4 regions of the Aureimonas populi genome follow, and region 1 is predicted to be linked to each of the others. Evidence: predicted binding sites of a transcription regulator. Region 1 holds the regulator's gene; each other region holds the start of a gene.
The links. The regulator LexA, encoded in region 1, represses DNA repair genes until DNA is damaged. The targets are predictions, from matches to a motif close to TGTTCNNNNTGTGTTCNG.
Positions count from the first base shown of each region.

Region 1 (7,514 bases):
CACCCTGGACGAGGTTCGCGACCAGGTGATCGCGGATTGGAAGGAGGATGAGGCCCAGCGGCTTCTGGAAGAGCGCGCCGAAGCACTGCGCGCACGCATCGAGGGCGGCGAGACCATCGATGCGGTAGCGCTGGCCGAGCGGCTGGAGGTTCGCACCGCATCCGGCCTGACGCGCGCAACGGCACAGGCCCAACTCGGGCAACCCGCCAGCCGCGCCGCCTTCTCCGGCCCCGCCGGCACCGTTGCGGCCGCCCCCGCCCTGGCCGCCGGCAACCGGCTCGTCCTCGTGGTGGACGAGGTCGTGGCGCCGGCCGACCCTCTCGCTTCCCTCCCGCAAGGCCAGAGCGAGCAGGTGGCGCAAGCCATGCGCAACGACTTCGTTCAGGCCTATGTCGGCGTTCTGCAACAGCAATATCCGGTGCGCTACAACCAGCAGGCCGTCCAGGCCGCGGGAGGCCAGCGGTGAGCGGCGGCTTGAAGCCCTTCCTGGCGAAGGTGGCGGACGGGAAGGCGCTGAGCCGCGCCGAATCGGCCGAGGCCTTCCAGGTGATGATGTCGGGCGAAGCCACGCCCAGCCAGATCGGCGGATTCCTGATGGCGCTGCGCGTGCGCGGCGAGACGGTGGACGAGATCGCCGGGGCGGTGGACGTGATGCGGGCCAATATGGTTCGGGTCGAGGCGCCCGCCGATGCCGTCGATATCGTGGGCACGGGCGGCGACCATGCCGGCACGCTGAACATCTCCACCTGCGCGGCGTTCGTCGTGGCAGGCTGCGGCGTGACGGTCGCCAAGCACGGCAACCGCGCGCTGTCCTCGCGGTCCGGGGCGGCCGATGTGCTGATGGCGCTGGGGGTGAATGTCGATTTGAAACCGCACGAGATCGGGCACGTGATCCGTGAGGCCGGGATCGGCTTCATGTTCGCGCCCAGCCATCACGCCGCCATGCGCTTTGTGGGCCCCAGTCGCGTCGAGCTTGGCACGCGCACGATCTTCAATCTTCTCGGCCCGCTGGCCAACCCGGCCGGCGCGGATCGCCTGCTGGTGGGCGTGTTTTCTCCCGACTGGGTGATGCCGGTGGCGGAGACCCTGCGCGAACTGGGCACGCGCGCCGCTTGGGTGGTGCACGGGGACGGGCTCGACGAGATGACCGTATGCGGGCGCACGGACGTCGCCGCGCTGCGCGATGGAACGATCGAGACCTTCAGCCTTCAGCCGGAGGATGTCGGCCTGGCGACCCGCCCTCTCGGCGAGATCAAGGGCGGCGACGGACGTGAAAACGCGCTCGCCTTGCGCGCCGTGCTCGATGGCCGGGAAGGCGCCTATCGCGACATCGTGCGCCTCAATGCCGGCGGGGCGCTGGTCGTCGCGGGCCGGGCCTCGGACCTTGCCGAGGGGATTTCCATGGCGACCGAATCGATCGACACGGGCGCGGCGCGCGATGCGCTGGCCCGGCTCGTGGACGCGACCGGCCGCGCGGCGGGCGAAGGGGCATGAGCGACATTCTCTCCCGGATCGGAGCCTACAAGCGCGAAGAGATCGCCCGCGCACGACAAGCCGTGCCGCTGGGCGAGCTGGAGCGGCGGATCGCCGAAAGGGACGCGCCGCGCGGCTTCGAGCGCGCCATCCGCTCCACGCTGGATAAGGGTCGCTTCGCGCTGATCGCGGAGGTGAAGAAGGCAAGCCCCTCCAAGGGCCTGATCCGCCCGGATTTCGACCCGCCTGCCCTGGCGAAGGCCTATGAGCGCGGCGGCGCGACATGCCTCAGCGTTCTGACGGACGCGCCCTCCTTTCAGGGGCACGCTTCCTTCCTCACGGCTGCCCGGGATGCGACGGCACTGCCCGCGCTGCGAAAGGACTTCCTCTTCGACCCCTATCAGGTGGCCGAAGCGCGAGCATGGGGCGGGGACGCCATTCTGGTGATCATGGCGGCGGTGGAGGACAGCCTTGCCGCCGAACTCGAGTCGGCCGCCCTGCATCACGGGCTCGATGTCCTGATCGAGGTTCACGACGAGGCGGAGCTGGAGCGCGCCCTGAAGCTGGCGTCCCCCCTGATCGGCATCAACAACCGCAACCTGCGCACTTTCGAAACGGATCTGGCAACCTCCGAGCGCCTTGCGCCGCTTGTGCCAGAGGATCGGATCGTGGTGGGCGAGAGCGGGATCAACCTGAATGTGGACTGCCTGCGGCTGAGGAAGGCCGGGATCGGCACGATCCTGGTCGGCGAGAGCCTGATGCGCCACGAGGACGTGGAGGCCGCCACGCGCGCTTTGCTGGGGGATATCCGATGAAGCCGGACGCGCCGGGCCTGACGCATCTGGACGCCACCGGCGCGGCTTCGATGGTCGACGTGGGCGACAAGGCGGAAACGATGCGCGTCGCACGGGCCGAGGGATTGGTGACGATGCGTTCCGAGACACTCGACCTCATCCTTTCGGGGCAGGCGAAGAAGGGCGATGTCATCTCCATCGCGCGCATCGCCGGCATAATGGCGGCCAAGAAGACGTCCGATCTCATCCCTTTGTGCCATCCGCTGATGCTCGACAAGGTGGGCGTGGAGATCGAGGCGGAGCCCTCCCTGCCGGGTTTGCGCGTTACCGCCACGGCCAGGCTCTCGGGCAAGACGGGCGTGGAGATGGAAGCACTGACGGCCGTTTCAGTCGCCTGCCTCACCGTCTACGACATGGCAAAGGCTGTCGATCGGTCGATGCAGATCACCGCCATCCGCCTCCTGGAGAAGTCCGGCGGCCGTTCGGGCGACTGGGCGGCGGAATGAGCCTTCTGCCGCTGGAAGCCGCGCTCGAACGACTCCTCTCCGACGTTTCGCCCATCACCGACGAGGAGCTTGTTCCGCTGCGCGAGGCCACCGGCCGGGTTCTGGCATGTGACGTGAGCGCACTTCGCACCCAGCCGGATTTCAACGCCTCGGCCATGGACGGCTACGCAGTGCGATCCGCACAGACGGCCTCGCCTCCATCCGTGCTGTCGGTCATAGGCGAATCGGCCGCCGGCCACGCCTTCGGCGGCCGGATACAGGATGGCGAGGCCGTTCGTATCTTCACAGGCGCGCCCGTGCCCGACGGGGCCGACGCCGTTCTGATCCAGGAGGATGCCGAGCGGCTCGGCGAACGTCAGGTGCGCGTTCTTGCCGTCGTCATGCCCGGCGAGAACGTCCGCCCCGCCGGCAACGATTTTCGACAGGGCGACGTGCTCCTTCAGCGACATGCGCGCTTGACGCCCGGTGCCGTGGCGCTGGGCGCGAGCGGCGGCCATCCCCGCCTGCCCGCCCTGCGTCGTCCCCGCGTGGCCATCCTCGCCACGGGCTCCGAACTGGTCGAGCCCGGCGCGCCACTCGGCCCCTCGCAGATCGTCGCCTCGAACAGCTACGGCCTGGCTGCTCTCGTCGAGGCGAATGGGGGGGAGGTTCTGGATTGCGGCATCGCGCCCGACCGGGTGGGCGACATCCGCGCGCAGATAGACCGCGCCTTGCGCGACGGCGCCGACATCTTCGTCTCCATCGGCGGCGCATCCGTCGGCGACCACGATCTCGCGGCGAAAGCTTTCGAGGAATCGGGGGCAACACTCGACTTCTGGAAGGTGGCCATGCGGCCCGGCAAGCCCCTGATGGCCGGGCGCCTCGGGCCGATGCGGCTTCTCGGCCTGCCCGGTAACCCTTCCTCCTGCATGGTCGCGGCCACGCTGTTCCTGCGTCCCCTGCTCCGCCGCCTCGCGTGCCTGCCTCCCATCGTCGAGAGAACCGGGCGCCTCGGCAGCGGGATGCGCGCGAATGGCGTGCGCGCCGATTTCGTCAGATCGATGCTGAACCCCGCGGGCGACCGCGAAACGCCGGAAGTCCTGCCGCTCGACAGGCAGGATTCCTCGCTCCTTTCAATCTACGCCCGTGCGCAGGTCCTCATCCACCGCCCTCCCCACGCGCCCCCGGCCAGCCCAGGGGACGCCTGCCGTTTCGTCGTTCTGGACTGACGGGTCCTTGCGGAACACAACTAGAACAGATAGGTTTGTTCAGGTTTTGTTTTTGATTCTGCGGGGCCGCCTCGATGCTGACGCGCAAGCAGCACGATCTTCTTCTCTTCATTCACGAGCGGTTGCAGGCTGCCGGCGTTCCGCCATCCTTCGACGAGATGAAGGACGCGCTCGAACTGAAGTCCAAGTCGGGCATTCATCGGCTCATCACGGCACTGGAGGAGCGCGGCTTCATTCGCCGCCTTCCCAATCGCGCCCGGGCGCTGGAAATCCTGCGGCTGCCCGAAGGCAGCGCCAAGCCGGCGCGCCCGGCCGGCGGCTTCAAGCCGAGCATCGTGGGCGGTGCCCGTGCACCGGCGGCGGAAAAGAAGGGCATGGGCGCGCATGAGGCCGCCAATGATGGCGTGAGTGTCCCCGTCATGGGCCGCATCGCGGCGGGCGTGCCCATCTCGGCCATCCAGAACAACACGCGGCACGTCACCCTGCCCGCCGACCTGATTGGCGGCGGGGAGCATTACGCACTCGATGTGGCCGGCGATTCGATGATCGAGGCGGGAATTCTCGACGGCGATACGGTCATCATCCGGCGCGGCGATACGGCCAGCCCGGGAGAGATCGTGGTCGCACTGGTGGACGACGAGGAAGCCACGCTCAAGCGGTTTCGGCGCAAGGGCGACAGGATTGCCCTGGAAGCGGCCAATCCAGCCTACGAGACACGCATCTTCGGCGCTGACCAGGTGAAGGTGCAGGGCAAGCTCGTCGGGCTGATCCGCCGGTATTAAGGCCGAACTGTCGGCTGGCACGCTATTCGGCGGTGGCGGTGCGGGGGGATGCTGATGCGTCCCGCTCCGGGTTGCGCCAGAACTCCGGCCATGGCGCATGGCGGTGCCTGTTCCATTCGCGTGGCTCCGCCGCGATGGAAGGCGTGACAACGGCCCGGCCGGTTTGCGGATCGGCGGAAACGGCGAGAGAACCGGTACGCCGCAAGCTTCGCAGCGTGACGAGGTGCGCCCCGCTGCGGCATTGCGAAAGTCGGATCGCGCGGGAGACGATGGCGACATCCGTGGTGTCGCAGAGAAGTCCCGTCTTCTCGTAGTCCTCGGTCCATCCCACCCTCAACCCGCTGCGCGTCGTGGCCCGGCAGATATTCTCCGTGCAGGTGAAGGCGCCGGGCGAGGTGTCACGGTGCGTGTTCTCTTCGCGCGGATAGGCCTCCGGGAAGGCGCGGCTCCATTGGCTGTCGACGAAGCCGTTCGGCCGCTCCTTCAGATGGGCAAGTCCGCCTTCCTCGCCCACCAGGGCAAGCTGCTTGCCGTCTTCGAAGATCAGGAGTTCGGGCGGCTCGCGGCGATCGGGTGCGAGGGTCAGGCCGACCAAGGCCAGGGGCAAGGCGATCCACCTCAGGCGGCTTGCGAAGAAACAGAGCGAAAGCACCGCAGCCGAAAGCAGAACGAGGCCCGATTTCGTCATGAGCCCGGTCGTGCGGTCGGGAAACCAGGCTGCGAGGATTTCGGCCATACGGAAGACGAGAGTGAGGCCATGGCCCATGGCCTGCCACACCGGCGAATCCAGCCCGAAGGGCATCAGCAGAACCGCGATCAAGGCCGCCGGCATGATCCAGAAGCTGAAGAGCGGCATGATCGCGACATTGGCGATGAGGCCGCCGAGAAGGGCGGCGCGCTGGAAATGATAGACGCCGTAGGGCGCCGTGGCTCCTCCGGCGATAAGCGAGGACAAGGCGAGCGCCATAGTCGCAAGGGCAGCCCCCGCGAGTACGCCGCGCGGTGGCCCCGCCCTGCGCTGCCTGCGCCTGTTCCACCAGCGCATCAAAGCGCCGTAGGCGCCGATCAGGGCGGCCGTCGCGGCGAAGGACATCTGGAAGCTTGCCGTCAGCACCGCATGGGGGCTGATCGCGATGACGATCATCGCGGCGATGGCGACGTTGCGCAGCGTTAATGCGGGCCGATCCAGGAGCACGGCGCCGAGCATGATCACCAGCATGATATAGGAGCGTTGCGTCGCCACGTTGTCGCCGGCGATGAGAAGGTAGGCCGTGGACACCGCGAGCGCGACCAGCGCGGCCATCTTCTTGGTGGAGACGAGGAGCGGCACGGCCGGAAGCAGCGACAGGATCGCGCGCACCGATAGCATGGTGAAGCCGGCGATAAGGGCCATGTGGAAGCCGGAGATCGACAGCACGTGCGCGAGGCCCGTTATGCGCAGCCATTCGTCCACCTCGGCGGGGATGCCGGCGCGCTCGCCCGTAACGAGGGCCGAGGCCACCGCGCCTTCCGCACCCTCCACCACGCCTCGAATCCGCTCGGCCATGGCCACGCGCGTGCGCGCCACCCGTTCCAGGAAGGTCAGGTCCTGCGGCTCGCCGATGAAGGGCTCGGGCGCGCCAAGCGAGAAGCCATAGGCGCCGAGCCCCTGGAAGAACGGCACGAAGGAAAAGTCGTAAGCCCCCGGAAAGGCCGGCCCGGATGGCGGGCGCAGACGGACGAGCCCGACATAAGTACCGCCGACCGGAATGAGCGCGTGACGGCTCGTGACGACGATGCGAACGCGCTCGGGCGGGCGGGAGAGAACGGGCCGCTCGGTCGAGAGGATATCGAGCACGTATCGCACGCGACTGCGATCGTCGATGTCCCTCCACTTTACACGCCCCTCGATTCGAACCGTCGCCTCGCCGGAGAAAATCGTGGTGTGGGTGCGCGCCAGTTCCGCGTGGGCGAGAAGCATCCCGCACGCGGCGGCAAGAGCGACCAGCCAGAGCGGCCGCCACGCCGTGCCGGGGCGCGAGATGAGGAAGGCGCCGCCCAGCAGCGCCGCGAGCGCCGCAGTGGCGGAGAGCGGGGCGCGGATGTCGGCGCCGTAGAAGAGCGCCAGACCGATGATGAGGCCGAGCGGAGTGATGAAGAAGCTGGAGCGGGCGCGCTCTTCCACTTCCAGTTCGCGCCGCAACCGGGCGCCCGGACCTTCCGGCCATCCGCCGGCGGAGAACGCGAAGGGCGCGGGGAAGAGGCGAATGCTCCTGCCCCGTCCACGTGCCGTTCCGCTGCCCTTTGCCTGTCCCGGCGCCGCCATCGTCATCCCGCCACCGGCTTGCCTCCCCGATTCCCTATGCTACACAGCTTCGCGCGAAAGCGAACCACGTTCGCGCGCTGTGTTGGCTGCGACCCCACCCTCATGGACTCGATTGATTCGAGCTTGCCGGTCCTTGCCGATCGATCAAAACTGGAGCCCTCATGTCCGACCGCGTCGTCACGCGCTTTGCGCCGTCCCCCACGGGCTTCCTGCACATCGGGGGCGCGCGCACCGCGCTCTTCAACTGGCTCTATGCGCGCCGCCACGGCGGCAAGATGCTGCTGCGAATCGAAGATACGGACCGGGAGCGTTCGACCGAGGCGGCGGTGACGGCCATCATCGAGGGGCTCGACTGGCTCGGCCTCTCGGCCGATGAGCCGTGGGTGTCGCAGTTCGAGCGCGCGGCGCGCCACCGCGAGGTGGCGGAGGAAATGGTGCGGCGCGGC
Region 1 covers NZ_CP072611.1:2,691,223-2,698,736, reverse strand. Annotated here, with positions in the region: gene J7654_RS12720 (SurA N-terminal domain-containing protein) at 1-466, shown strand, start outside; gene trpD (anthranilate phosphoribosyltransferase) at 463-1,494, shown strand; gene trpC (indole-3-glycerol phosphate synthase TrpC) at 1,491-2,288, shown strand; gene moaC (cyclic pyranopterin monophosphate synthase MoaC) at 2,285-2,773, shown strand; gene J7654_RS12700 (molybdopterin molybdotransferase MoeA) at 2,770-3,981, shown strand; gene lexA (transcriptional repressor LexA) at 4,056-4,763, shown strand; gene J7654_RS12690 (ComEC/Rec2 family competence protein) at 4,786-6,945, opposite strand; gene gltX (glutamate--tRNA ligase) at 7,230-7,514, shown strand, end outside.

Region 2 (7,514 bases), 230 kb from region 1:
CAGTTCACGATCCAGATCTACCCCGCCGGCGAGTTGGTGCCCGGCCTGCAGGCGCTGGATGCCGTGCGCGACGGCACGGTCGAGTCCGCGCACTCCGTGCTGTACTACTATGTCGGACAGGATCCGACCTTCGCGATCGGCTCGGCCATTCCGTTCGGGCTGAACGCCCGCCAGCAGAACGCATGGCTCTACCACGGCGGCGGCAACGAGCTCATCGACGAGTTCCTGGTTCCCTACAACGTCGTCGCGCGGCCCGGCGGCAACACCGGCACGCAGATGGGCGGCTGGTTCCGCAAGGAGATCAACTCGCTCGCCGACCTTCAGGGGCTGAAGATGCGCGTCGCCGGCATCGCGGGGCAGGTGCTCCAGCCGCTCGGCGTCGTCGGCCAGCAACTCGCCGGCGGTGATGTCTATGCGGCGCTCGAGCGCGGCACGCTGGACGCGACGGAGTTCGTCGGCCCCTATGACGACGAGAAGCTCGGCTTCTATCAGGTGGCGCCGTACTACTATTATCCTGCCTTCTGGGAGGCCGGCCCGTCGGTCCATTACATGTTCAACAAGGCGCAGTACGATGCCTTGCCGAACGCCTACAGGGCCGCACTGGACGTGGCATCGAAGGCCGCCAATATCGATATGCTGGCCGATTACGACGTGAAGAACATGACCGCGATCCGCTCGCTGGTGGGCAAGGGCGCGCAACTGCGCGCCCTGCCGCGCGATGTTCTGGACGCGGCCTATGAATCGGCGACGAACCTTTACCGGCAGCTCGACGAGACGAACGCCAACTGGAAGAAGATCTACGATCAGTGGGCCGTCTTCCGCACGCAGAGCTACGAGTGGTTCCGCGTGGCCGAGTTCACGAACGACTCCTATTCCTACAGCCAGCAGGCGATGGGCCGCTGAAGCGCAAAGCCACAGCGTGCGCAAAACGGGAAGGGCCGGTCAGGAAACTGACCGGCCCTTTTTTCGTGCCCCTGCGCTCACTGCCCGAAGCTGGGTGCGGGCGGCGGTTCGAACGTGGGAGCGGACGGAGCGCCGAAGCTGGGGGCCGCAGGGGCGCCGAAGGTCGGCGGCGGCGGAGCGCCGAAGCTGGGCGTGGCCGGCATGCCCGAGGAGGGCGCCTCGGGCATGGGAATGTTGAGCTGGATGCTCGCGGGATCGAACGTCCGCTCCGGCGTCATGAAGAACGTCACCGACTGCGGGAAGAAGATCAGGATCGCAACCAGCAGAAGCTGGAGGCCGAGCCACGGAATCGCCCCCAGATAGATATCGGAGGTCTTCACGTCCGGCGGCGCGATGCCCCGCAGGTAGAACAAGGCGAAGCCGAAGGGCGGGTGCAGGAAGGCCGTCTGGAGGTTCACGCACAGGAGAACGCCGAACCAGATGAGGTCGATATCGAGCGACTGCGCCACCGGCACAAGAAGCGGCACGATGATGAAGGCGATCTCGAAGAAATCGAGGAAGAACGCGATGAAGAAGATGAAGATGTTGACGAAGATCAGGAAGCCGACCGCCCCGCCGGGGATGTGAGACAGGAGGTGCTCGATCCACAGCCCCCCATCCATGCCCTGGAAGGCGAGGCTGAAGACCGTTGCCCCCAGGAGGATGAAGATCACCATCGCGGTGATGCGCATGGTCATCGCCATCGCCTGGCGCGTCAGCGTCCAGTTCAGCCGGCGGTGAAGCACGGCCAGCAGCATCGCGCCGATCGCGCCCATGGCGCCCGCTTCCGTCGGCGTGGCCAGGCCCATGAACATGGTGCCGAGAACCACGAAGATGAGCGCCAGCGAGGGCACCATGGACTTGGCCACGCGCCAGACGAGCGCCCGCCCGCTCATGGTGCGCGCTTCGGGCGGAAGCGGGGGCACGAGATGGGGCTTCAGCTTGGAGATGATGAAAATGAAGATCAGGAAGATCAGGATCTGCAACATGGCCGGGCCGATGGCGCCCTTGTACATGTCGCCCACGGACCGGCCGAGCTGGTCGGCGAGGATGATCAGCACCAGCGATGGCGGGATCACCTGCGTGATGGTGCCGGACGCCGCGATCACGCCCGTGGCGATGCGCTTGGAATAGCCGTAGCGCATCATGACGGGCAGCGAGACCACGCCCATGGCAATGACGGAGGCGGCGACCGTGCCGGTGATCGCGCCCAGAACTGCACCCACCAGGATGACGGCATAGGCGACGCCGCCAGGCAGCGGGCCGAAGAGCTGGCCCGCCCCTTCCAAAAGGTCCTCGGCCAGCCCGGAGCGCTCGAGAATCGCGCCCATGAAGGTGAAGAAGGGGATCGCCAGCATCAGCTCGTTCGAGACCACGCCGAAGAAGCGCAGGGGCAGGGCGTTCAGCAGGGCGGGGGAGAAGTGCTCGAAGACGACGCCCAGAATGCCGAACGTCATCCCCACGGCGGCGAGCGAGAAGGCCACCGGGAAGCCGAACAGCAGGAAGCAGATCATCGCGCCGAACATCAGCGGCGGCATGGGACCATATGCGAACATGGGGAAGGTGTTTCCTTGCCGGCCTACTGGAGAGGCTTCTCGTATTTCGTTTCAAGCGTGATGAGGCCGCGCAGCGCCGCCACGCGCTTGATGAGTTCGGACACTCCCTGGAGGAACAGGAGCCCGAAGCCGAGCGGCAGGGCGGCCTTGGCCGGCCAAAGGGGAAGCCCGCCCGCATTCATCGACACCTCGCCCGTGGTGAAGGAGCGCCAGAAGAACGGCCAGCACAGATAGAAGAAATAGCCGATCACCGGCAGGAAGAGGACGAGGAAGCCGATGATGTCGACCACCAGCTTGGAGCGGGGCGAAAGCAGGCCGTAGAGAACGTCCACCCGCACATGCTCGTTCATCCGCAGCGTATAGCTTGCCCCGAGCAGGACGATGCCCGCCAGCAGATACCACTGAATCTCGATGGCGCCGTTCGAGCTGATGCTCAGCATATAGCGCAGGAGCGCGTTGCCGCCGCTGATCAGGACGGCGGCCAGAACCATGTATTCGGCAATGACGGCGAAGCCTGCGTTCAGCCTGTCCACCGAGCGGCTGAAGAGGAGCAGCGGGCCCATTATTCTTCCCTCCAACGCGTCGCGTCCGGAAGGCTGTTCGGGGCGCGCGCCATGCGGGGTTGCCGCTTCTGCCGCACGAATCCCGCCGATGAAGCCCGCCTACGACATTTCCAGCTTCAAAGGCCAGCGCTTTCTTGCAAGGGAAGGGCAGGCGGTGCGCAAACCGCGGGGCGAAGGATGGAGGGCTGCGAGATGGAGAATGCGCGGATCACGCGCCAGCGCGAATTGGTGGAGACGATGCGGCAACGGCTTCATTTCGAGCTCCTTCTCCTCGACCGGATGCTCCGCAAGGCCGGCCACGACGTGCCGGAGGGACAACCGGCGGCGATCAGGGACGTCCTCGCAAAGGCGCGGCATCGTCAGCGCGGCAAGGCGATGGAACTCGCGGGGCCGCAGGGCCTGGCAGCGAGAGAGACGGCGCGCTGACCGCATTCCTGTGCGAGGAAGAATGGGATTGACAACGGCAACGAACCGGAACAAAAAAGGAACACAAGAACGAAACAGGAACTCATTCGATGCTGATCGTCAAGGAATGCGCTTCGCTGGCCGCTGTCTCCGCCTTCGTGCTCGGCTTCTCACTCATCGCCCATCTTGTTTGAGGATATGCCGTCCTTTCCTGTGGACGAGGGGTGCCCCCGCCACGACATCGGCGGAAGCCTCGTTCATGGGTAGGCCCTAGGCGTGGCGTAGGGTGGATGGGAACAGGCGATGGCAGAGACGATGGCTCCGCACGTTCGGCAACCGAAGTTCATCCATCTTCGCGTTCACAGCGCGTTTTCTCTGCTGGAAGGCGCCTTGCGGATCGACCAGATCGTCAAGCACGCCAAAGCCGATGGAGCCCCCGCCATCGGAATCGCGGACACGAACAATCTTTTCGGTGCGCTCGAATTCTCGGAAAAGGCCGCAAAGGCCGGGGTCCAGCCCATCGTGGGCTGCCAGATCGAGGTGGATTTCCGAGACGTGGAGAGCGATCCCTCGGGGCGGGATCGCAACGCGCTGGCAAGCTCTGGCCCGCTCGTCTTCATCGCCGCCGAGGAGGAGGGTTACGTCAATCTCGTCGATCTCGTTTCCCGCTCCTATCTCGCCCATGACGGCGACGAGCGGCCCCATATCCTGGCCGACTGGCTGGAAGGCCGCACGGCCGGCCTGATCGCCCTGACCGGCGGAGCGCTGGGGCCGGTCGGATGCGCTATCGCAGCCGGGCGTGGGCCGCTGGCGCGCGAGCGCGTTCTACGGTTGCAGGCGCTTTTCGGAGACCGGCTCTACATGGAGTTGCAGCGCCACGGCGAGCGCTCGCGGCGCACGGAAGGCGAGAGCGTCGAGCTAGCCTACGAGCTCGGCATTCCGCTGGTGGCGACGAACGAGCCCTTCTTCTTCTGTGCCGAGGATTTCGACGCGCACGACGCGCTCCTGGCCGTCGCCGCCAACAGGCTGGTGAGCCATGAGGACCGCAGACGCCTGACGAGCGACCATTGCCTGAAAAGCCAGGACGAGATGGCCGCGCTCTTCGCCGACCTTCCCGAAGCCCTGGAAAACACGGTCGAGATCGCGCGCCGCTGCTCCTTCCGTCCCAGGACGCGCAAGCCCATCCTGCCGCGCTTCGCAGGCGCGGATGCCGACCCGAAGGAGGCCGAACTCGCGGAGGTGGCCGAGCTTCGCCGTCAGGCGCAGGAGGGGCTGGAAGCGCGCCTTGCCGCCCACGGCCCCGCCCCGGGGCAGAACGAGGAAGCCTATCGCGAGCGGCTTGAGTTCGAGCTCTCCGTCATCGAGCGGATGGGGTTTCCCGGCTACTTCCTGATCGTTGCCGACTTCATCAAATGGGCGAAGGCGCAGGGTATCCCGGTGGGCCCGGGCCGCGGTTCGGGCGCGGGCTCGCTGGTGGCCTATTCGCTGACGATCACCGATCTCGACCCCCTGCGCTTCTCGCTCCTCTTCGAGCGCTTCCTGAACCCCGACCGCGTCTCGATGCCCGATTTCGACATCGACTTCTGCCAGGACCGGCGCGAGGAGGTGATCCGTTACGTCCAGCGGAAATATGGCCGCGAACAGGTGGCGCAGATCATCACCTTCGGATCCATGCAGGCGCGCGCCGTGCTGCGCGACGTGGGGCGTGTGCTCGAAATGAGCTACGGCCATGTCGACAAGCTGTGCAAGCTGGTGCCTGCCAACCCCGCCAATCCCGTCACGCTCGCCCAGGCCATCGAGGATGAGCCGCGCCTTCAGGAGGCGCGGGACAAGGAAGAGATCGTCGCGCGTCTCCTCTCCATCGCGCTGAAGCTCGAGGGGCTCTATCGCCACGCCTCCACCCACGCCGCCGGCATCGTGATCGGCGACCGGCCGCTGTCCCAGCTCGTGCCGATGTATCGCGATCCGCGGTCCGACATGCCGGTCACGCAGTACAACATGAAATGGGTCGAGCAGGCCGGCCTCGTGAAATTCGACTTCCTGGGTCTCAAGACGCTGACGACGCTCCAGACCGCCGTCGCACTGATCGAGCGCAAGGGCGTGAAGATCGACCTGTCCGCCCTGCCGCTGGACGATCCGGGCACCTACGCGATGCTGACGCGTGGCGAGACGGTGGGGGTCTTCCAGGTGGAATCGGTGGGCATGCGCAAGGCGCTGATCGGCATGCGACCCGACCGGTTCGAGGATATCGTCGCCCTCGTCGCGCTCTACCGGCCGGGGCCGATGGAGAACATTCCGGTCTACAACGCCCGCAAGCACGGCGAGGAGAAGGTCGAGATCATCCATCCCAAGATGGAGCCGATCCTGCGCGAAACGCAGGGCGTGATCATCTACCAGGAGCAGGTGATGCAGATCGCCCAGGTCCTGTCGGGCTATACGCTCGGCGAGGCGGACCTTCTGCGCCGCGCGATGGGCAAGAAGATCCGCGCGGAGATGGACCAGCAGCGCGTGCGCTTCGTCGAGGGCGCCGTGGAGCGCGGCCTGCAGAAGGCACAGGCCAACACGATCTTCGACCTTCTGGCCAAGTTCGCCGACTACGGCTTCAACAAGTCCCACGCCGCTGCCTACGCGCTGGTCTCCTACCAGACCGCCTATCTCAAGGCGAACCATCCGACGGAGTTCCTGGCCGCTTCGATGACGCTCGACTGCGGCAATACCGACAAGCTCAACGATTTCAGGACCGACGCCATGCGCCTCGGCATCGAGATCGTGGTCCCCTCGGTGCAGACCTCCTTCCGCTCGTTCGAGGTGGACGACGGGCGCATCTTCTACGCGCTCGCGGCCATCAAGGGCGTGGGCGAGCAGGCGGTGGAGCATATCGTGGAGCTGCGGCGGGAGGGCGGTCCCTTTCGCAGCCTCGAGGATTTCTGCGCTCGCATCGATCCGCGCATCGTCAACAAGCGCACGCTGGAGCATCTGATCTGCGCCGGCGCGCTTGATTGCTTCGGCCACGACCGGGCGATCCTGTGCGGCAATATCGACAGGCTCTCGGCCTATGCGCTGATGTCGCATGAGGGGCGCAACTCGCAGCAATCCAGTCTGTTCGGCGGGGCCGATGCCGAGCCCGAGCCGCTGCGCCTTGCGGAAGGTCCGGCCTGGACCACCTCGGAGCGGTTGATGCGCGAGTTCCAGGCCATCGGCTTCTATCTCTCGGCCCATCCGCTGGACGAGTACAAGAAGGCGCTCAAGCGCTTGAACGTGCAGTCCTATGCCGAGGTGGTGGCGAGTGTGCGAAAGGGCGCGACGGCCGCGCGCGTGGCTGGCACCGTCACGTCCCGGCAGGAGCGCAAGACGCGCACCGGCGGCAAGATCGGCATCGTGCAATTGTCGGACGCGAGCGGCCAGTACGAGGTGGTGCTGTTCACCGAGACGCTGATCCAGTTCCGCGACATGCTGGAGCCGGGAGCCTCGGTCATCGTGGCGGTCTCGGCGGAGGAGCGGCCCGAAGGCATTTCTCTGCGCGCCTCCGGCGTCCAGTCGCTGGAGCGCGAGGCGGAGAAGATGCAGCGCTCCATGCGCGTCTTCATGCGCGACGCCCGCCCGCTCAGCGCCTTCCGCTCGCATTTGAAGGACGGCGACAGCGAGGTGACGCTCGTCCTGGTGCGGGAGGAGGGGCGCCGTGAGGTGGAGATCGCCTTGCCCGGCCGTTTCCGCGTCTCGCCGCAGATGGCGAGCGCGATCAAGGCCGCGCCGGGCGTCCTTGAGGTGGAGCTGGCCTGATATCGGGCGAAATTTCCCGTGGGCGGGCCGCCCGCCGCGCCGCCTCCGCGTTCCGTTCCTCCACCGGCCTGAAGGTGTAGCCGGTGTCTATCGCGTGCGCGCCGAAGCGCGAGCGCACGGTGTCGAGCGCGCCTTCCGCCTTGGCGCGCCGCGCCGCGGCCGGATCGACCAGGTCAGCGGGGTCCGCCGTTTCGGCCGGAGAGAAGTCGCCACAGCCGATGCCGAGCAGGCGATAGCGCGTGCCGTCCAGCTCCTTTTCCAGAAGCTG
Region 2 covers NZ_CP072611.1:2,919,114-2,926,627, reverse strand. Annotated here, with positions in the region: gene J7654_RS13745 (TRAP transporter substrate-binding protein) at 1-903, shown strand, start outside; gene J7654_RS13740 (TRAP transporter large permease) at 981-2,498, opposite strand; gene J7654_RS13735 (TRAP transporter small permease subunit) at 2,522-3,061, opposite strand; gene J7654_RS13730 (hypothetical protein) at 3,254-3,487, shown strand; gene dnaE (DNA polymerase III subunit alpha) at 3,770-7,246, shown strand; gene J7654_RS13720 (DNA polymerase IV) at 7,206-7,514, opposite strand, start outside.
Region 2: the regulator LexA is predicted to act here: its motif matches at 3,534-3,551, upstream of dnaE (DNA polymerase III subunit alpha).

Region 3 (7,514 bases), 840 kb from region 1:
GTGGTCCTGCGCGGCGGGGAGGAGATCGGGCGCGCCGGCCTTCCCATGGACACCGGCGGCACGGCGCATATGAACGTCTATCGCACGGGTGAGCAAACCCTGCGCCTCGTCGATCGCTTAACGGTCTACACGGTGAATTTGATGGACGGTTCGGTTCGCGGAACGTCGCGGACCGGTTCGGGCGGCGGCAGTTCCCTGACCGAGCGCCAAGGGGATTTCATCGGGGCCTTCGATGCGATCGGCGAAGGCGGCGAACGTGTCTTCCGCTTCATTCCCTCCGGCGAGCGGCCGGAACTCCGAATCAGGCACGCCCGCGTCGGATAGAAGGGGGCCTCACGCCCCCAGGGCGATGGCCGGCACGTATTCCTTCACCATCCCCATGTCCTTCTCGAAAGCCGCCTGTTCGCGGGCTTTGGCGGCCGCGTCGGGCAGGCGCAGGATGTAGGAGGGATGGACGGTGACGAGGAGCTTGGTGCCCTCCTCGAGATCGATGAGCCTGGAGCGGGTGTCGCGGATCGTGACGGAATGGCCGAGCACGGAAGCGGCGGCCGTGGCGCCCAGCGCCACGATCAGCCGGGGGCGGATCAGCTCGCGCTCCAGTTCCAGCCACCATCGGCAGACCTTCACCTCGCCCATGTTCGGCTTGGCGTGGATGCGCCGCTTGCCGCGCGGCTCGAACTTGAAGTGCTTCACCGCATTGGTCACATAGGCCTGGCGCCGGTCGATGCCCGCCGCCGCGAGCGCGGCGTCGAAGACCTTGCCGGCGGGGCCGACGAAAGGCTCGCCCGCCAGATCCTCCTGGTCGCCCGGCTGCTCGCCGACGAAGATCACCGGCGCGTCGGCCGGCCCGCGCCCGAACACGGTCTGCGTGGCCGGCTCCCACAGGGGGCAGGCCTTGCAGTGCCTCGCCTGCTCGCGGGCCTCGTCCAGATCGTCCGGCCGCTTGTCGCGCCCCGAGAACGCCTCGTCCGTCCTTGCCATCGCGCCGCGCTCCACCTGGCGTTCATGGCGATAACTCGGCAGGGTCGGCGCGGTTTCGACCATGGCCCGCGCGGCGGCCTCGGCTCCCTTGATCAAGGGGTCGATCAGGACGGCCTCGGGCAGGTTGCGCCAGTATTTCTTCGGCATCTCGGCCTGCATGGCCCTCACCTTCAGCCGCGCCGGATTGAAGATCGAGGCGTAATAGGTCAGCCACAGCGCCTCCATGTCGTCGTCCTGCGGCTTGTCGGCCATCGAGGCACCGGGGGCGAAGACCAGATCCACCCCGTCCCAGTGCACCGAGCGCTTCGGCGTCAGGATCGACCAGACCATGCCGGTGAAGCGGCGCATGAAGAAGGGCGCGGTCAGTTCCACCACGTGGTGGAAGGGCTCGAACCAGGCGATGTAGTGGCGGCCTTGCGGCGTCTCGATCTCGCGGAAGCGCACGAAGGCCTTCATCTTGTGCGCGTCGCGCCGCACCGCCTTCGCCATTTCGGCCGCGCGCGCCACGTCCGGGTCGGAGGCGATTTCCAAAAGCTTCTTCTCGCCCTGAAGCCGCCAGAGCAGGCGGTAGGCGAGGGAAAAGCGCTGCGCATCGGCATGGCAGAGGAGAAGGCCGGCCAGATCGAAAAAGGCCCTGGGCACGAAAGCCTGGCGCGCATCGGGCGGCATGGGCGGCAGCGGCTCGGCAAAAAGCCCGCCTGCCTCGCCCTCCACCATGAACCCCATATCCTGCGGCGCGATGCCCAGCGCCAGCGCGGTGCGCGCGGCCTGCCGCCAGCCCTCGAAATCGGCGGGAGCGCCGAGCCGCACCTCGAACATCACAACAGGCTCAACTGCTCGGCCTTCGGCGCCACGAGGGGGCGCAGGTGCTCCCGGTCGGTCAGGCCGCCCGGGCTCCAGCCGAGCGCGGAGACGAAGGGGCGCACCTTTTCCAGCGAGGCGCAAAGCCGCCTCAGATCCTCCAGCCGCAGCGTGCGGTGCCGCCGTGTGGAAAGGATGCGGTCCACCGATTTGGCGCCCAGCCCCGGCACGCGCAGCAGCATCTCCCGGTCAGCGCGGTTGACGTCCACCGGAAAGCGGTCGCGGTTCTTCAGCGCCCAGGCCAGCTTGGGGTCGATGGAAAGGTCCAGCATTCCACCCGCCCCGCCGGACACGATCTCCTGCCGGTCGAAGCCGTAGAATCGCATCAGCCAGTCGGCCTGGTAGAGGCGGTGCTCGCGCATCAAGGGCGGCTTGGCCAGCGGCAGGCGGCTGGACGCATCGGGAATGGGCGAGAAGGCGGAATAATAGACCCGGCGCAGGTGATAATTGCCGTAGAGGTTTTCCGAGCGCGTGAGGATGGCGTCGTCGTCGGCCCCGTCGGCGCCGACGATCATCTGCGTGGATTGCCCGCCGGGCGCAAAGGGCCTCGGCCTTGCCCGGTCCTTCGCCTCGCCCTTGTGCTCCTCGATCTTGAGCCGCAGATGGCCCATGGAGCGCTTGATGTCGCCGGGGTGCTTTTCCGGCGCCAGATCGGCCAGCGCCACATCGGTGGGAAGCTCGATGTTGATCGACAGGCGGTCTGCGAACAGCCCCGCCTCCTCGATCAGGGCCGGAGAGGCGTCCGGGATCGTCTTCAGATGGATGTAGCCGGCAAAGCCGTGCTCCAGCCGCAGCAGCCGGGCGATGCGCACCATCTCCTCCATCGTGTAGTCGGACGAGCGGATGATGCCGGAGGAGAGGAACAGGCCCTCGATATAGTTGCGTTTGTAGAAGTTGAGGGTGAGATCGACGACCTCCTCCACCGAGAACCGTGCGCGCGCCACGTTCGAGGAGGATCGGTTCACGCAGTAGACGCAGTCGTAGATGCAAAAGTTCGTCATCAGGATCTTGAGCAGCGAGATGCATCGCCCGTCCGGCGCATAGGCGTGGCAGATGCCCGAGCCCTCCGTCGAGCCGATCCCTTTCGACTTCATGGAATCGCGCTTGGTCGAGCCGCTCGACGCGCAGGAGGCGTCGTATTTGGCCGCGTCGGAGAGAATCGCGAGCTTCTGGATCAGGGTCGTCTTCGCCATCGCCACTTTATAGTGTTCGCTCTTCGTTCCGAACAGGGGTGGTTCGGCTTCGTGAACGGGGGTTTCAGCTACGGTTCATCTCGGCCGGGTCAGTCTGGATGCAAAGGAACGGCCGGCGGATCGAGCCGTTTCGTCTGCGGGGCTCAGAACCGCGCCGGCATCGATGAACGCAAGAAGGACAGGAAACGAAATGCGAAAACTCTTCAGCAGCATGATGGCCGTCGCGATGCTGGCGACCGGTTCCGTGACCATGGCGCCCACCGAGGCCTCGGCCCAGAGCATCCGCGAGCAGCAGCGCTTCGTGGAGCGCTATTGCGCACGCAACCCGGGCAACCGCGACTGCCGCGACTTCCGGCGTGGCGGAGGCCGCAACTGGGACCAGCGCCGCTACCAGCGCTGGTACCGCGACAATTACCGCCATGACCGGCGCGACGGGAACCAGGCCGCGATCGCCGCGATCTTCGGGCTGGCCGCCGGCGCCATCGCGGGCGGGGCAATTGCGGGCGGCGACAATCGCCGGCCGGGCGCGCGCAATGTCAGCCGGGAATCGGTGGCGCGCTGCGCCCAGCGCTACCGCACCTACGATCCGGCCACCCACACCTATGTGGCCAACAGCCGGGGCGAGAGGCGCGTCTGCCAACTCTGAGAGCGTCGAACGGGACAGAATGGAAGCCGGCGGGACACCCCGCCGGCTTTTCTCGTACAAGCTTCCAGCGATGGGAAAGGAGTGTGGCACAAGTCCCACAAAATGTTCGCGCAATAGGCTTCGCGCCCCCTCTTTCACGCCAGACCACAGATTTGGGCGTTGTCAGGCGGGGGCCTTTGCCGCCATCTTGAGGGCACACGCTTGGAGGGCGCGGGCGGCCATCGCAGGGCCGCCGGGGGGATGAGAGCCGCGGGATCGTCGCCGGCCGGAACCCCGCCCTTCGGGTACGGGCAGGTCCTTGCGAAGAGAAGACGTTCATTGCGTATCGGTTTCAAGGGCTTGGCGGGCCAACTCGCGTTGACGGGAATGTTCGGGCTGGTCGTTGCCTCGGCCTTGCCCGCCCCGGTGGACGCGCGCAGCCTGCTCGATCCTTTCGGCTTGTTCTCCAGCGACGACGAGGTCGAGGACGAGATCGTCGATCCGGTGGAATACACGGTCAGCCTCACCGTCACGCCCGAGGTGGAGGGCCTGCAGGACATTCTGGAGAGCGCCTCCACCCTCGTCGCGGACGAGCACGAGGCCGTCTCGGGCTCGCTCGGGCTTCTGTCCAAGGCGCGCAACGACCGCCGCCGCCTCGTTGCCGCGCTGTACGAGAACTCGCGCTACGAGGGCATCGTCACCATCCGCATCGAGGGGCAGGACATCGCGGACCTGCCGCCGGACGCCACCTTCGACACGTCCCGGCCCGTGCCGGTGACGATCACCGTCACGCCGGGCCAGCTCTTCACCATCGGCCGGGTCGCCATCAGCGCCCAGGGCGTGCCGATCGACCCGGCGGAATACGGGCTGGAGGCGGGGGAAGCCGCCGACTCGGTGCGCGTCCTGGCGGCCGAGAACCAGATCTACCGCGACCTGCGCGAGACCGGGCGGCCCTTCGTGGCCGTGACCGGGCGCGACGTGGTGGCCGACAGCGCCACGGCGCGGCTCGACTACGCGCTGGAGCTTTCCCCCGGCGAGCCGGTGCCCTTCGGCGAGACGGGCGTGTCGGGCACCCGGCGCGTCATCCCCGGCTTCGTCGCCTACATAGCGGGCATCGAGCCCGGCACGACCTATTCGCCGGAGGTGATCGACCGGGCGCGCGAGCGCCTGACCGGCCTCGGCGTCTTCTCCAGCGTCAATGTGCGGCCGGCGGACGCGCAGGCTGCGGACGGCACGCTGCCCGTGTTCGTGGAGATCGCCGAGCGGCCCTTCAACACGTTTGGCGCGGGCGCGACCTTCTCCAACACGGAAGGGGCCGGCGCGAACGTCTATTACGAGCGCCGCAACCTCTTCGGCCGGGCCGAGAGCATCCGCCTGGAGGGCGCCGTCTCGCGCCTCGGCGCCAACGAGATTTCCGACAACGGCCGCGAGATCGAGGGCGCGGACTACCGGGCCTCGGCGGTCTTCCGCAAGCCCGGCGTGCTCGGCCCCGATTCGGTCTATGTCGGCTCGCTGATCGCGCTGCGCGAGCAGCCGCTGGCCTATGACCGCTACTCCATCGCGGGCACCAGCGGCGTGGAATACCGGATCGACGAGCGCCAGAGCGCCAGCGCGAGCATTCGCGTCGAGTACGAGGATATCACCGACTATCTCGGCACCGAGGATTTCCTGATCGGCTCCCTGCCCGTCACCTATACCTACGACGCGCGCAACGACGAGCTGAACCCGACCGAGGGCTTCCGCCTCCAGTTCACCGGCGAGCCCTCCTTCGACGCGATCAACTCCACTCCCTTCTTCAAGGCGCGGGGCGATGTCTCGGCCTATCTCGCCTTCGACGAGGAGGCGCGCTTCGTGGTGGCCGGGCGCGCGGCGCTGGGGACGGTGCTGGGCGCGGACCTGATGGACGTGCCCAACTCGCGGCGCTTCTACGCGGGCGGCGGCGGTTCCGTGCGCGGCTACACCTTCCAGTCCATCGGCCCCTATTACCCGTCCGAGGTGCTGCCCGGCGCCAACGAGCTGTTCGTCGACACACCGACGGGCGGCCTCTCCCTGTTCGAGGCCTCGGCCGAATTGCGCATCGGCGTCACCGAAAACATCCAGATCGTGCCCTTCATCGACGGGGGCACCGTGTCGGACGACCTCTTCCCCGATTTCGGCGAGTTCAAGCTCGGCGCGGGCGTCGGGGCGCGCTACCTCACCGGCTTCGGCCCGATCCGCCTCGACGTGGGCATCCCGCTCGATCCGGGCCCGCGCGACGGCTCCTTCCAGATTTATGCCGGTATCGGACAGGCCTTCTGATGATGACGATCCGCCGCCGTCTCGCCCCCTTCGCGCTGGCCTTCGGCCTTGCGGGCGTTGCCACGCCCGCCAGCGCCCAGCAGTTCGTCGCCAACCAGATCGCCCGGCTGATCTCCTCGGAGAATGCGCAGGTGGAGATCACCGGCCTGTCGGGCGCCCTGTCCGGCGCGCTGCGCATCGGGGAGGTCACGGTTTCCGACGCGGACGGCGTCTATCTGACGGCCAGCGACCTGGCGATGGACTGGTCGCCGCTCGCGCTGGCGCGCTCGCAGGTGAGCATCGAGAGCCTGACGGCCGGCCGCATCGAGCTGACGCGCCTGCCCGGCTCCGCGCCGCAGGACCCGGAAGCGGACAGGTCGGGCGGCTTCTCCCTGCCGGCGATCACCGCCGATATCGGCGAGATCGCCATCTCGGAATTCGTGCTCGGAGAGGCGGTGGCCGGCGTGGCGGCCGCGCTTTCGGCCAGCGCCTCCCTGGCGCTTTCCAACGAGCCCACGCTTCTGGACGTCTCGGCCAATGTCCAGCGCCTCGACCAGCCCGGCCAGGTGGCGCTCACGCTGGCCTTCGCGCCCGACGAGAACCGGCTCGTCGTGGACGTCAACGCCTCCGAGCCGGCGGGCGGCATCGTGGCGGGCCTTCTGGACCTGCCCGGCGCCCCGCCCGTCAACCTGACGGTCTCCGGCACCGGGCCGCTCACCGACTTTTCCGCCGAGGGCGCGCTCGACATCGCCGGCGAGCGCGCGATCACCCTCTCCGCCCAGGTCGCGGACGGGACGGACGGGCGGCGCGTGAGCGCCGACATCTCCACCATCACCGGCCCCTTCGTTCCCGAGCAATATGTGGACGTGGTGGGCGACACGGCCGAGCTCGACGTGGCGGTTCTCCTGCGCGAGGACGGGGTGATCGTGGTGGACGAGGGCCGCGTCGTCTCCGGCAATCTCCAGCTCGACGCGCGCGGCGCCTACGACCCCAACGGGGCGGGCAACGATTTGAGCGTCACCATCGCCACGGATGCCGGCAACCCCGTGCCCCTCGCTTTCGGCACCGGCACCAGCCGCACGCAGCTCGAGATTTCCGGCCTCGAGGCGCGCCTGACCGGGGCGCTCTCGGCAGCCGGGCTGGACGCGACGGCGCGGCTGCGCACGGCAAGCTTCGGCGACTATGCGGCCAGCGCGCTGGAAGCGCGCGTCACCAGCCCCGGCTTCGACCTGAACACGCTGCGCGGGCCCTTCGACATCTCCGCCAACGCGCGCACCCTTTCCGCCCCTGCCGGCGTGCAGCAGAACCTCCTGCAAGGGCCCGTCACCATCGAGGTGGCCGGGGCGCTCCAGGAGGAGGGCCTCGTCCTGGAGAGCGCGCAGGCTTCGACCCGCACGGCCAATGCCGCCCTCTCCGGCACGGCCGCGCTGAACTTCTCGACCTTCGACCTCGCCCTGACGAGCGATGTGGAGACCCGCGCCCTTTATGCCGACGCCGTCACCTATGCGGGTGAGCGGGTGGCGCTGGCGGGCGCCGTCTCGCGCTCGGCCGAGGGCGACCTCTCCGTGCGCGATCTC
Region 3 covers NZ_CP072611.1:1,849,990-1,857,503, reverse strand. Annotated here, with positions in the region: gene J7654_RS08500 (hypothetical protein) at 1-324, shown strand, start outside; gene J7654_RS08495 (UdgX family uracil-DNA binding protein) at 334-1,800, opposite strand; gene J7654_RS08490 (putative DNA modification/repair radical SAM protein) at 1,800-3,035, opposite strand; gene J7654_RS08485 (BA14K family protein) at 3,226-3,681, shown strand; gene J7654_RS08480 (autotransporter assembly complex protein TamA) at 4,000-5,958, shown strand; gene J7654_RS08475 (translocation/assembly module TamB domain-containing protein) at 5,958-7,514, shown strand, end outside.
Region 3: the regulator LexA is predicted to act here: its motif matches at 3,049-3,066, upstream of J7654_RS08490 (putative DNA modification/repair radical SAM protein).

Region 4 (7,514 bases), 1.5 Mb from region 1:
GTCCAGCCCGTTGAGCAGGCGGTGCTTGCGCGAGGCCTCGATCTCGAAGGAGACGACCTCGCCGTCGGGCCGGCGGATCTCCTGCGCGGCCAGATCCACCGAGAGGCGGGCATTGGCCCCCTTCTCGGCGTCGGAAAGAAGCGCTTCCCACTCCTCCTGGCTGACGCGGATGGGCAGGATGCCGTTCTGGAAGCAGTTGTTGTAGAAGATGTCGGCGAAGGAGGTGGCGATCACGCATCGTATGCCGAAATCGGCCAGCGCCCAGGGCGCGTGCTCGCGCGAGGAGCCGCAGCCGAAATTGTCTCCCGCCACCAGGATCTGCGCCTGCCGGTAGGCGGGCTTGTTCAGCACGAAATCGGGATTGTCCGAGCCGTCCTCCCTGTAGCGAAGCTCGGCGAAGAGGCCGACGCCCAGCCCGGTGCGCCGGATCGTCTTCAGATAATCCTTCGGGATGATCATGTCGGTGTCGATGTTGACGATGGGCAGCGGCGCGGCCACCCCGTCCAGCCTGTCGAACTTCTGCATGGGTCTCGTCCCTTCGCTCCTCGCGCGTGCCGGGCCGAAATAGCATCGGGGCGGGGCGGGGGTCAAAGCCTCCCCTTGCGCGCGCACCGGGGCCGGGGCAGGAAGGAGCCATGATGCCCGCCGCCCCGCCCCGCCCGCTGCGCTCCGCCCTGTTCGTGCCGGCCGCCAAGCCCCGCGCGCTGGAGAAGAGCGCGGGGCTGGCGGTGGACGCGCTGATCTTCGACCTGGAGGATTCGGCGGCGCGCGAGGAGAAGGAGGGCGCGCGCGAGCGCCTGGCCGCCCAGCTGGCCGCCCTTCCCGACGGCGGCCCGTTCAGGGTGGCGCGCGTCAATGCGCTCGGCGAGGGCGGGGCGGAGGATATCGCCGCGCTCTCCGGGCTGGGCGCGGTGCTCTTGCCCAAGGTGGAGAGCGCGGCCATGCTGGCGGCCCTCGACGAGGGCCTGACCGGGGCGGGCGCGCCGGAGGCGTTGGAGCTCTGGGCGATGGTGGAGACGCCGCGCGGCATCCTCGCCGCGCAGGAGATCGCGGCGGCCAGGCTGTCGCGCCCCGTCGGGGCGCTGGTCGTGGGGCCGAACGACATCGTCCTGTCCACCGGCATCCGCCTTTCGCCGGGCCGGCCCGAGCTCGTGCCCTGGCTGATGCAGGTCGTGCTCGCCGCCAAGGCGGCCGGGGTGGCGGTGCTGGACGGCGTCTACAACGACTTCCGCGACGCGGAGGGACTGGCGCGTGAGTGCGCGCAGGCGCGCGCGCTCGGATTTGCCGGCAAGACGCTGATCCACCCGAACCAGATCGGCGCCGCGAACGCGGCCTTCGCGCCCTCGGCCGGGGAGATCGCGGCCGCCGAGCGCATCGTGGCCGCCTTCGCCCTGCCGGCCCATGCGGGGCGCGGCGTCATCTCGCTCGACGGGCGGATGGTGGAGCGCCTGCATCTCGAAGAGGCGAGGGCGCTTCTCGCCTTCCGCGACAGACTGGAGAACTGACCCCATGAAGCTCTACCGCCTGCTCACCGGCATCGACGACGCCGCCTTCTGCCATAAGGTCTCGCTGGCCCTCTCCAAGGGCTGGGAGCTGGCCGGCAGCCCCGCCTACGCCTTCGACGCGGCCGAGCAGGTGATGAAATGCGCGCAGCCGGTGACGAAGATCGTCGAGGGCAAGGACTACGACCCCTCCATGAAGCTGGGCGAACAGTGAGGGCCCCTGCGGGAACGGCATCGGATCGGTTTGGCGCGCGCCTCCCCTTCCCGGACGGGTCCTGAGGCGAATGCGCCCCGGCGCCCGGCGCTCGGCCGGGGCCTTTCTCGCGCTCGCGCTCATGATCGCGCTTGCGCTTGCGCTCGGCCTCGTGGTGCCGCGCCCCGTGGCCGCGCCGGCGGCGGGGGGCGCGCATGAGATCGTCCTCATCGCCAACCCGATCCACACCGACATCGCGCTTCCCTCCACGCCCCCGGTCCTGTCGCGCCTCCGCTTCCTCGGCGCGGCGGGCCTGCCGCTCGATCATCCGGGCCTCGGCCACGTGCTCGTCGGCTGGGGCGGGCGGGAGTTCTACACGCGCACGCCCACCTGGGGCGAGCTGACGCCCGGAGCCGCCTTCGCCTCGGTGACACTGGACGATTCCGTCCTGCGCTTCGAGCTGATCCCGCCGCTGCCGGCCGATCTTGGCCATACGCGCCGGATCGTCCTGTCGGACGCCGGCCTGGAGGCGCTGGTCACCTTCATCGAGGCGACGCTGGCGCGGGACGAGGCCGGGGCGCCGCAGGTGGTGGAGGGGGCCGGCTACACCCCCTTCGACCGCTTCTTCGAGGCGCGGGGCGCCTTCAACATCCTGATCGGCTGCAATGTCTGGACATCGGCGGCGCTGGCGGCGGCGGGCGTCTCCACCGGCTGGTGGACGCCCCTGCCGCAATTGCTGTTCGCCTCCCTCGACCTGCATTCATAGGGACGCCTCCTCCTCCAGCGCCTGCCCCGGCGCTGGCGGCCGGCTGCGCGGGCGCACGAGCCCTGAACGCTTCCGGCGCTGGTTCTTCGCCGGGCTCGCGGTGCTGGGCGCGCAGATCGCGTGGGGCGCGCTTTTCCAGGGCCGGAAAGACCTTCGTCCCGCCCCTCGACGAGGGTGAGGAGACCGGAACCGGGCTGGCGGGGGCGGATCAGTCGGCGCCCGCTTCCAGCGCTTCCATATCCTCGTCCGAGAGGCCGAAATGGTGGCCGATCTCGTGGATCAGGACATGGGTGACGAGCGCTCCCAGCGTCTCCTCGTGCTCGGCCCAGTAGTCGAGGATCGGCCGGCGATAGAGAAGGATGCGGTTGGGCATCTCGAAGGTCATCGGCACGTCCGATTCGCCTAAAGGACGGCCCTCGAACAGGCCGAGAATGTCGAAGGGGCTCTCCAGCCCCATCTCCTCGACCACCGCGTCCTCGGGAAAATCGGCGATCAGGAAGCGGATCTCGCCCGAGAGCGCGCGGAACTCGTCCGGCAGGGCCGCATAGGCTTCCAGCGCCAGGCTCTCGAACTCCTCGAGGCTCGGCGCCATGCGGGCGCCCCAGTCTCCGGTGCGGTCGAGCTTGGCCATGTCCATTCCTTCCGTGGCGTTCGCCGCGCACCATAGGCATCCGGCGCGGTCGGCTCCAGAGCGGGCGCGAATGGTTGCCCGGCTTTGAGAAAATATTCTTCAATCCCACCCGCTTGACTCCTTTGGGAGGCTCTGGAATTCATAGGAACATAACAGGAACTATCGCCCCTTCGAACGGGCTGACGGGCGGGACGGATGCGGTCCCGGCCGAGGAGAACGCCATGGCTGCCGACGCAGGGAAGAAAGGGGGGATGTCGTTTTGCGGCGTGGATTCCGCTTCCGGGGCGGCGCGTGTGGCGGCCTTGCGCCAGGCGATCGCGCGTATCGAGGGCACGGTGGGACCGCGCCTGCGCAGGGGGCCGGTGGAGGGGGAGGCGGAGAGGAACAAAGTCCTTTCCCTGGGCGTGCCGGGGCTCGACAAGAGCCTCTCCGGCGGCCTGCCGGCCTGCGGGCTCAGCGAATTGCGGGTCGGCGAGGCGCGCGATTCGGGGGCGGGCACGGGCCTTGCGCTCGGGCTTGCCGCGCTTTTCGGCGCGGCCCCGGGGCGCCCTCTCCTGTGGATCGGGCAGGACCTGGCCTTCCACGAGGCGGGCTTGGCCTGCCGGGAGGGGCTGGCCGGATTCGGCCTCGACCCCGGGGCGCTGGTCGTGGTGCGCGCGCGCCGGGTGGAGGATGCCGTCTGGGCGGGGGAGGAGGCGGCGCGCTCGGGCGCGCCGGCGCTCACCATCCTCGAAGTGCGCGGCAACCCGAAGCTGCTCTCGCTGGAGGGCACGCGGCGCCTGCATCTGCGGGCGCGCGAAAGCGGCCGGCCCTTCCTGCTCCTGCGCCAGAGCGCGGCGGGCGAGACCAGCTCGGCCCCCGTGCGGCTTCTCGTCTCTCCCGCCGCCTCCCTCGGCGAGAGGGCCGGCCGCGGCCGGCTCATCGGCGCGCCGGTGTTCCGGGTGCGGGTGGAAAAGGCGCCCGGCGGGCGCGGCGGACAATTCCTTCTGGAGTGGAACCTCGATGAGCACCGTTTCGAGCCGGCGCGCCGTGCCGCCCCGCTTTCTCGCCCTGTGGCTGCCGCGCCTGCCGAGCGACCGCATCCGGCGCGCCAGGCTGGGCCGCGCCTGGCGCTCGGCCGCGCCTCCTGAGGGGCCCCGCGCGCCGCAGGGCGCCGAGCCCTTCGCCTTCCCGGAGATGCCCGGCAGCGCCCACCGCGCCAAGGGCGGGGCCGTGCCCGTGGGGGCGGGCATGGGCGCGGGCGGTGGCCGGCAAGGCGAAGGGCGGCCGCTCGTTCTCACCGAGAAGATCGAGGGCGCGCTGCGCCTCGCCGCCCTGTGCGAGGAGGCCGAGGCGCTGGGCCTTTCATGCGGGCTGGGGCTGGCGGAGGCGCGGGCGCGCTTTCCGGGCCTCGAAGCCTGCGAGAGCGACCCCGCCGCCGAGGCCCGGCTGCTGGAGGGCGTCGCCGACTGGTGCGAGCGCTTCACGCCGCTCGTGGCGCTCGACGGGGCGGACGGGCTCCTCCTCGACATTTCGGGCTGCGCCCATCTCTTCGGCGGCGAGGCGGCGATGATGGAGGCGATCGTCGCGCAGGTGGGCGCGCAGGGCTTCGCGGTGCAGGCCGCCGTGGCCGGCCATGCCGGCACGGCCCGCGCGCTGGTGCGTCATGCGCCGGGCACGCGCCTCCAGGAGGGGGAGGAGGCGCGCGCGCTGGCGCCGCTGCCGGTCTGCGCGCTGCGTCTGGCGCCGCAGGCGGCCGCGCTCCTGTCGCGCCTCGGTTTGCGGCGCCTCGGGGAATTGATGGCGCTGCCGCGCGCGGGGCTTACCCGCCGCTTCGGCCGCGCGCTGGCCGATGGCCTGGACGAGGCGCTGGGCCGCCGGGACCGCCCCATCGCCCCGCGCCGGCCCGCGCCCCTCATCATCCACGAGCGCCGCCTGTTCGAACCCATCGCGCGGCAGGAGGACGTCCTGTCCATCGCCGGCACGCTGGCGGAGCGCATCGCGGGGGATCTCGAAAAGCGGGGCGAGGGCGCACGGCGGCTGGAGCTGTCGCTGTTTCGCGTCGACGGGGCGGTGGAGCGCGTGGGCGTGCGCCTGTCGGCGCCCTCGCGCGAGCCGGCGCGCCTTGCCCGCCTGTTCAAGGAGAAGCTGGCCGCGCGGGGGGAGGAGCTGGATGCGGGCTTCGGCTACGATCTCGTCAAGCTGAGCGTCCTTGCCGCCGACCCCTTGGCGGAAAGGCAGGTCTCGCTGGAGGAGGCGCAGGGGGGCGGCGAGGCGGTGGAGGCGCTGCTCGACCGCCTGAGCGCGCGCCTCGGCGAGGTCTGCGTGTTCGGGCTGGAGGGCGTGGGGAGCCACAGGCCCGAGCGCGCCCAGGCGCTCCGCTTCGGGGCGGCGGGCGATGCGGGCGCGGCGCCCTTCGCCCTCTCGCCGCGCCCCTTGCGGCTCCTGGCGCGCCCCGAGCCCGTCATCGCCACCGCCGAGGTGCCGGAGGGCGCGCCGGCCCAGTTCCGCTGGCGTAGGGCGCTGCACCGGGTCGCCCGCGTGGAGGGCCCCGAGCGCATCGCCCCCGAGTGGTGGCGCGAGGATGCGGGCGCCGCGCGCGACTACTGGCGGGTGGAGGACGAGGAGGGCCGGCGCTACTGGCTGTTCCGCGAGGGCCATTACGGTGGCGAAACGGCGCCGGCCTGGTATCTGCACGGGCTCTTCGCATGAGCCGGGAGAGCGGCTTCTTCCCGGCGGGGCAAGGGTTTTGCGAAATCGGCCTCGCCTCCAACTTCTCCTTCCTGCGCGGGGCCTCGCACGGGCGCGAGCTGGTGGTGGCCGCCAAGCTCCTGGGGCTCGGGGGCATCGGCCTTGCGGACCGCAATTCGGTGGCCGGCGTGGTGCGCGCCTATGCGCAGGCGCGGGTGGAGCGCTTCGCCTTCCGCCCCGGCGCGCGGCTCGTCTTCGCCGACGGCACGCCCGACATCTTCGCCTATCCGCGCGACCGGGCCGGATGGGGCAATCTGTGCCGGCTGCTGACGCTGGGAAACCTGCGGGCGCACAAGGGCGAGTGCCGCCTGTTCCTGCCCGACCTCCTGGATCGCGGCGCGGGGATGAACCTCGCCCTGCTGTGCCCCGATGCGCTGGGCGGCGCGGGGTGGGAGGCGGCGCAGAGCCTGTGCCGCCATGGGCTCGGCCCCTTGCGCGAGGCCTTTCCCGGCGCGGTGCGGCTGGCGGCGGCCTGCCGGCATGACGGGCTGGATGCGCGCCGGCTGGAGCGCGCCGCCCGGCTGGCGCGCGACATGGGCACGCCGCTGATGGCCACCAACGACGTGTTCCACCATGTGGAGGAGCGGCGGCGGATGCAGGACGTGCTCACCGCCATCCGCGAGCATGTGCCGCTTTCCGGGGCCGGCCGGCTCCTCTCGCTCAATGCCGAGCGGCGCCTGAAGCCCATGGAGGAGATGGCCGCTCTCTTCCGCGACCATCCCGGCGCGCCGGAGGAGAGCCGGCGCTTCTTCCAGGAGCTGTCCTTCGACCTGAAGAGCCTCGAATATCTTTATCCGGACGAGAAGCTGCGGCTGGGGCGCACGCCGGCCGAGGAATTGCGGGCGCTGGCCCGGGAGGGCGCGGCCCGGCGCTACCCGGAGGGCGTGCCGGAGACGGTGGCGCGGCAGATCGAGACGGAGCTGGGGATCATCGGGCAACTGAAATACGAGCCCTATTTCCTCACCGTCCAGCGCATCGTGGAAGCGGCGCGCGCCATGGGCATCCTGTGCCAGGGGCGCGGCTCGGCGGCCAATTCCACCGTCTGCTACTGCATCGGCGTGACGGAGGTGAACCCGGCGCTGGGCGGCCTTCTCTTCGAGCGCTTCATCTCGCCCGACCGCGACGAGCCGCCGGACATCGACATCGATTTCGAGCATGAGCGGCGCGACGAGATCATGCAGTGGATCTTCGAGGAATACGGGCGAGACTGCGCGGCGCTCGCCGCCACCGTCATCACCTATCGCGCCCGCTCGGCCGCGCGCGAGGTGGGCCGCGCCTTCGGCCTGTCGGACGATGCGGTGGCGGCCCTTTCCGGCTCGGTCTGGGGCTATTCCTCCTCGGACCTCGGCGCGCGCGAGGCGCGGGCGGCCGGCCTTGCCGAGGCCGACCCGACGACGCGCAACGTCCTCGACTTCTGCACCGAGATTTCCGGCTTTCCGCGCCATCTCTCCCAGCATGTCGGCGGCTTCGTGCTGACGCGCGGGCGCGTGGACGAGACCGTGCCGGTGCTTCACTCCGCGATGGAGGGGCGCACCATCGTGGAATGGGACAAGGACGATCTGGACGAATTGGGCATCCTCAAGATCGACATCCTGGCGCTGGGGATGCTCTCCTGCCTGAAGCGCGGCTTCGAGATGCTGCATGAGCATTACAGGCAGGAATTCCCCGCCATGCCGACGCTGGCGGGCATCG
Region 4 covers NZ_CP072611.1:1,198,151-1,205,664, forward strand. Annotated here, with positions in the region: gene leuD (3-isopropylmalate dehydratase small subunit) at 1-525, opposite strand, end outside; gene J7654_RS05520 (HpcH/HpaI aldolase/citrate lyase family protein) at 636-1,505, shown strand; gene J7654_RS05525 (DUF1737 domain-containing protein) at 1,510-1,716, shown strand; gene J7654_RS05530 (TIGR02117 family protein) at 1,787-2,461, shown strand; gene J7654_RS05535 (metallopeptidase family protein) at 2,670-3,092, opposite strand; gene J7654_RS05540 (ImuA family protein) at 3,359-4,222, shown strand; gene J7654_RS05545 (Y-family DNA polymerase) at 4,323-5,783, shown strand; gene J7654_RS05550 (error-prone DNA polymerase) at 5,780-7,514, shown strand, end outside.
Region 4: the regulator LexA is predicted to act here: its motif matches at 3,236-3,253, upstream of J7654_RS05540 (ImuA family protein).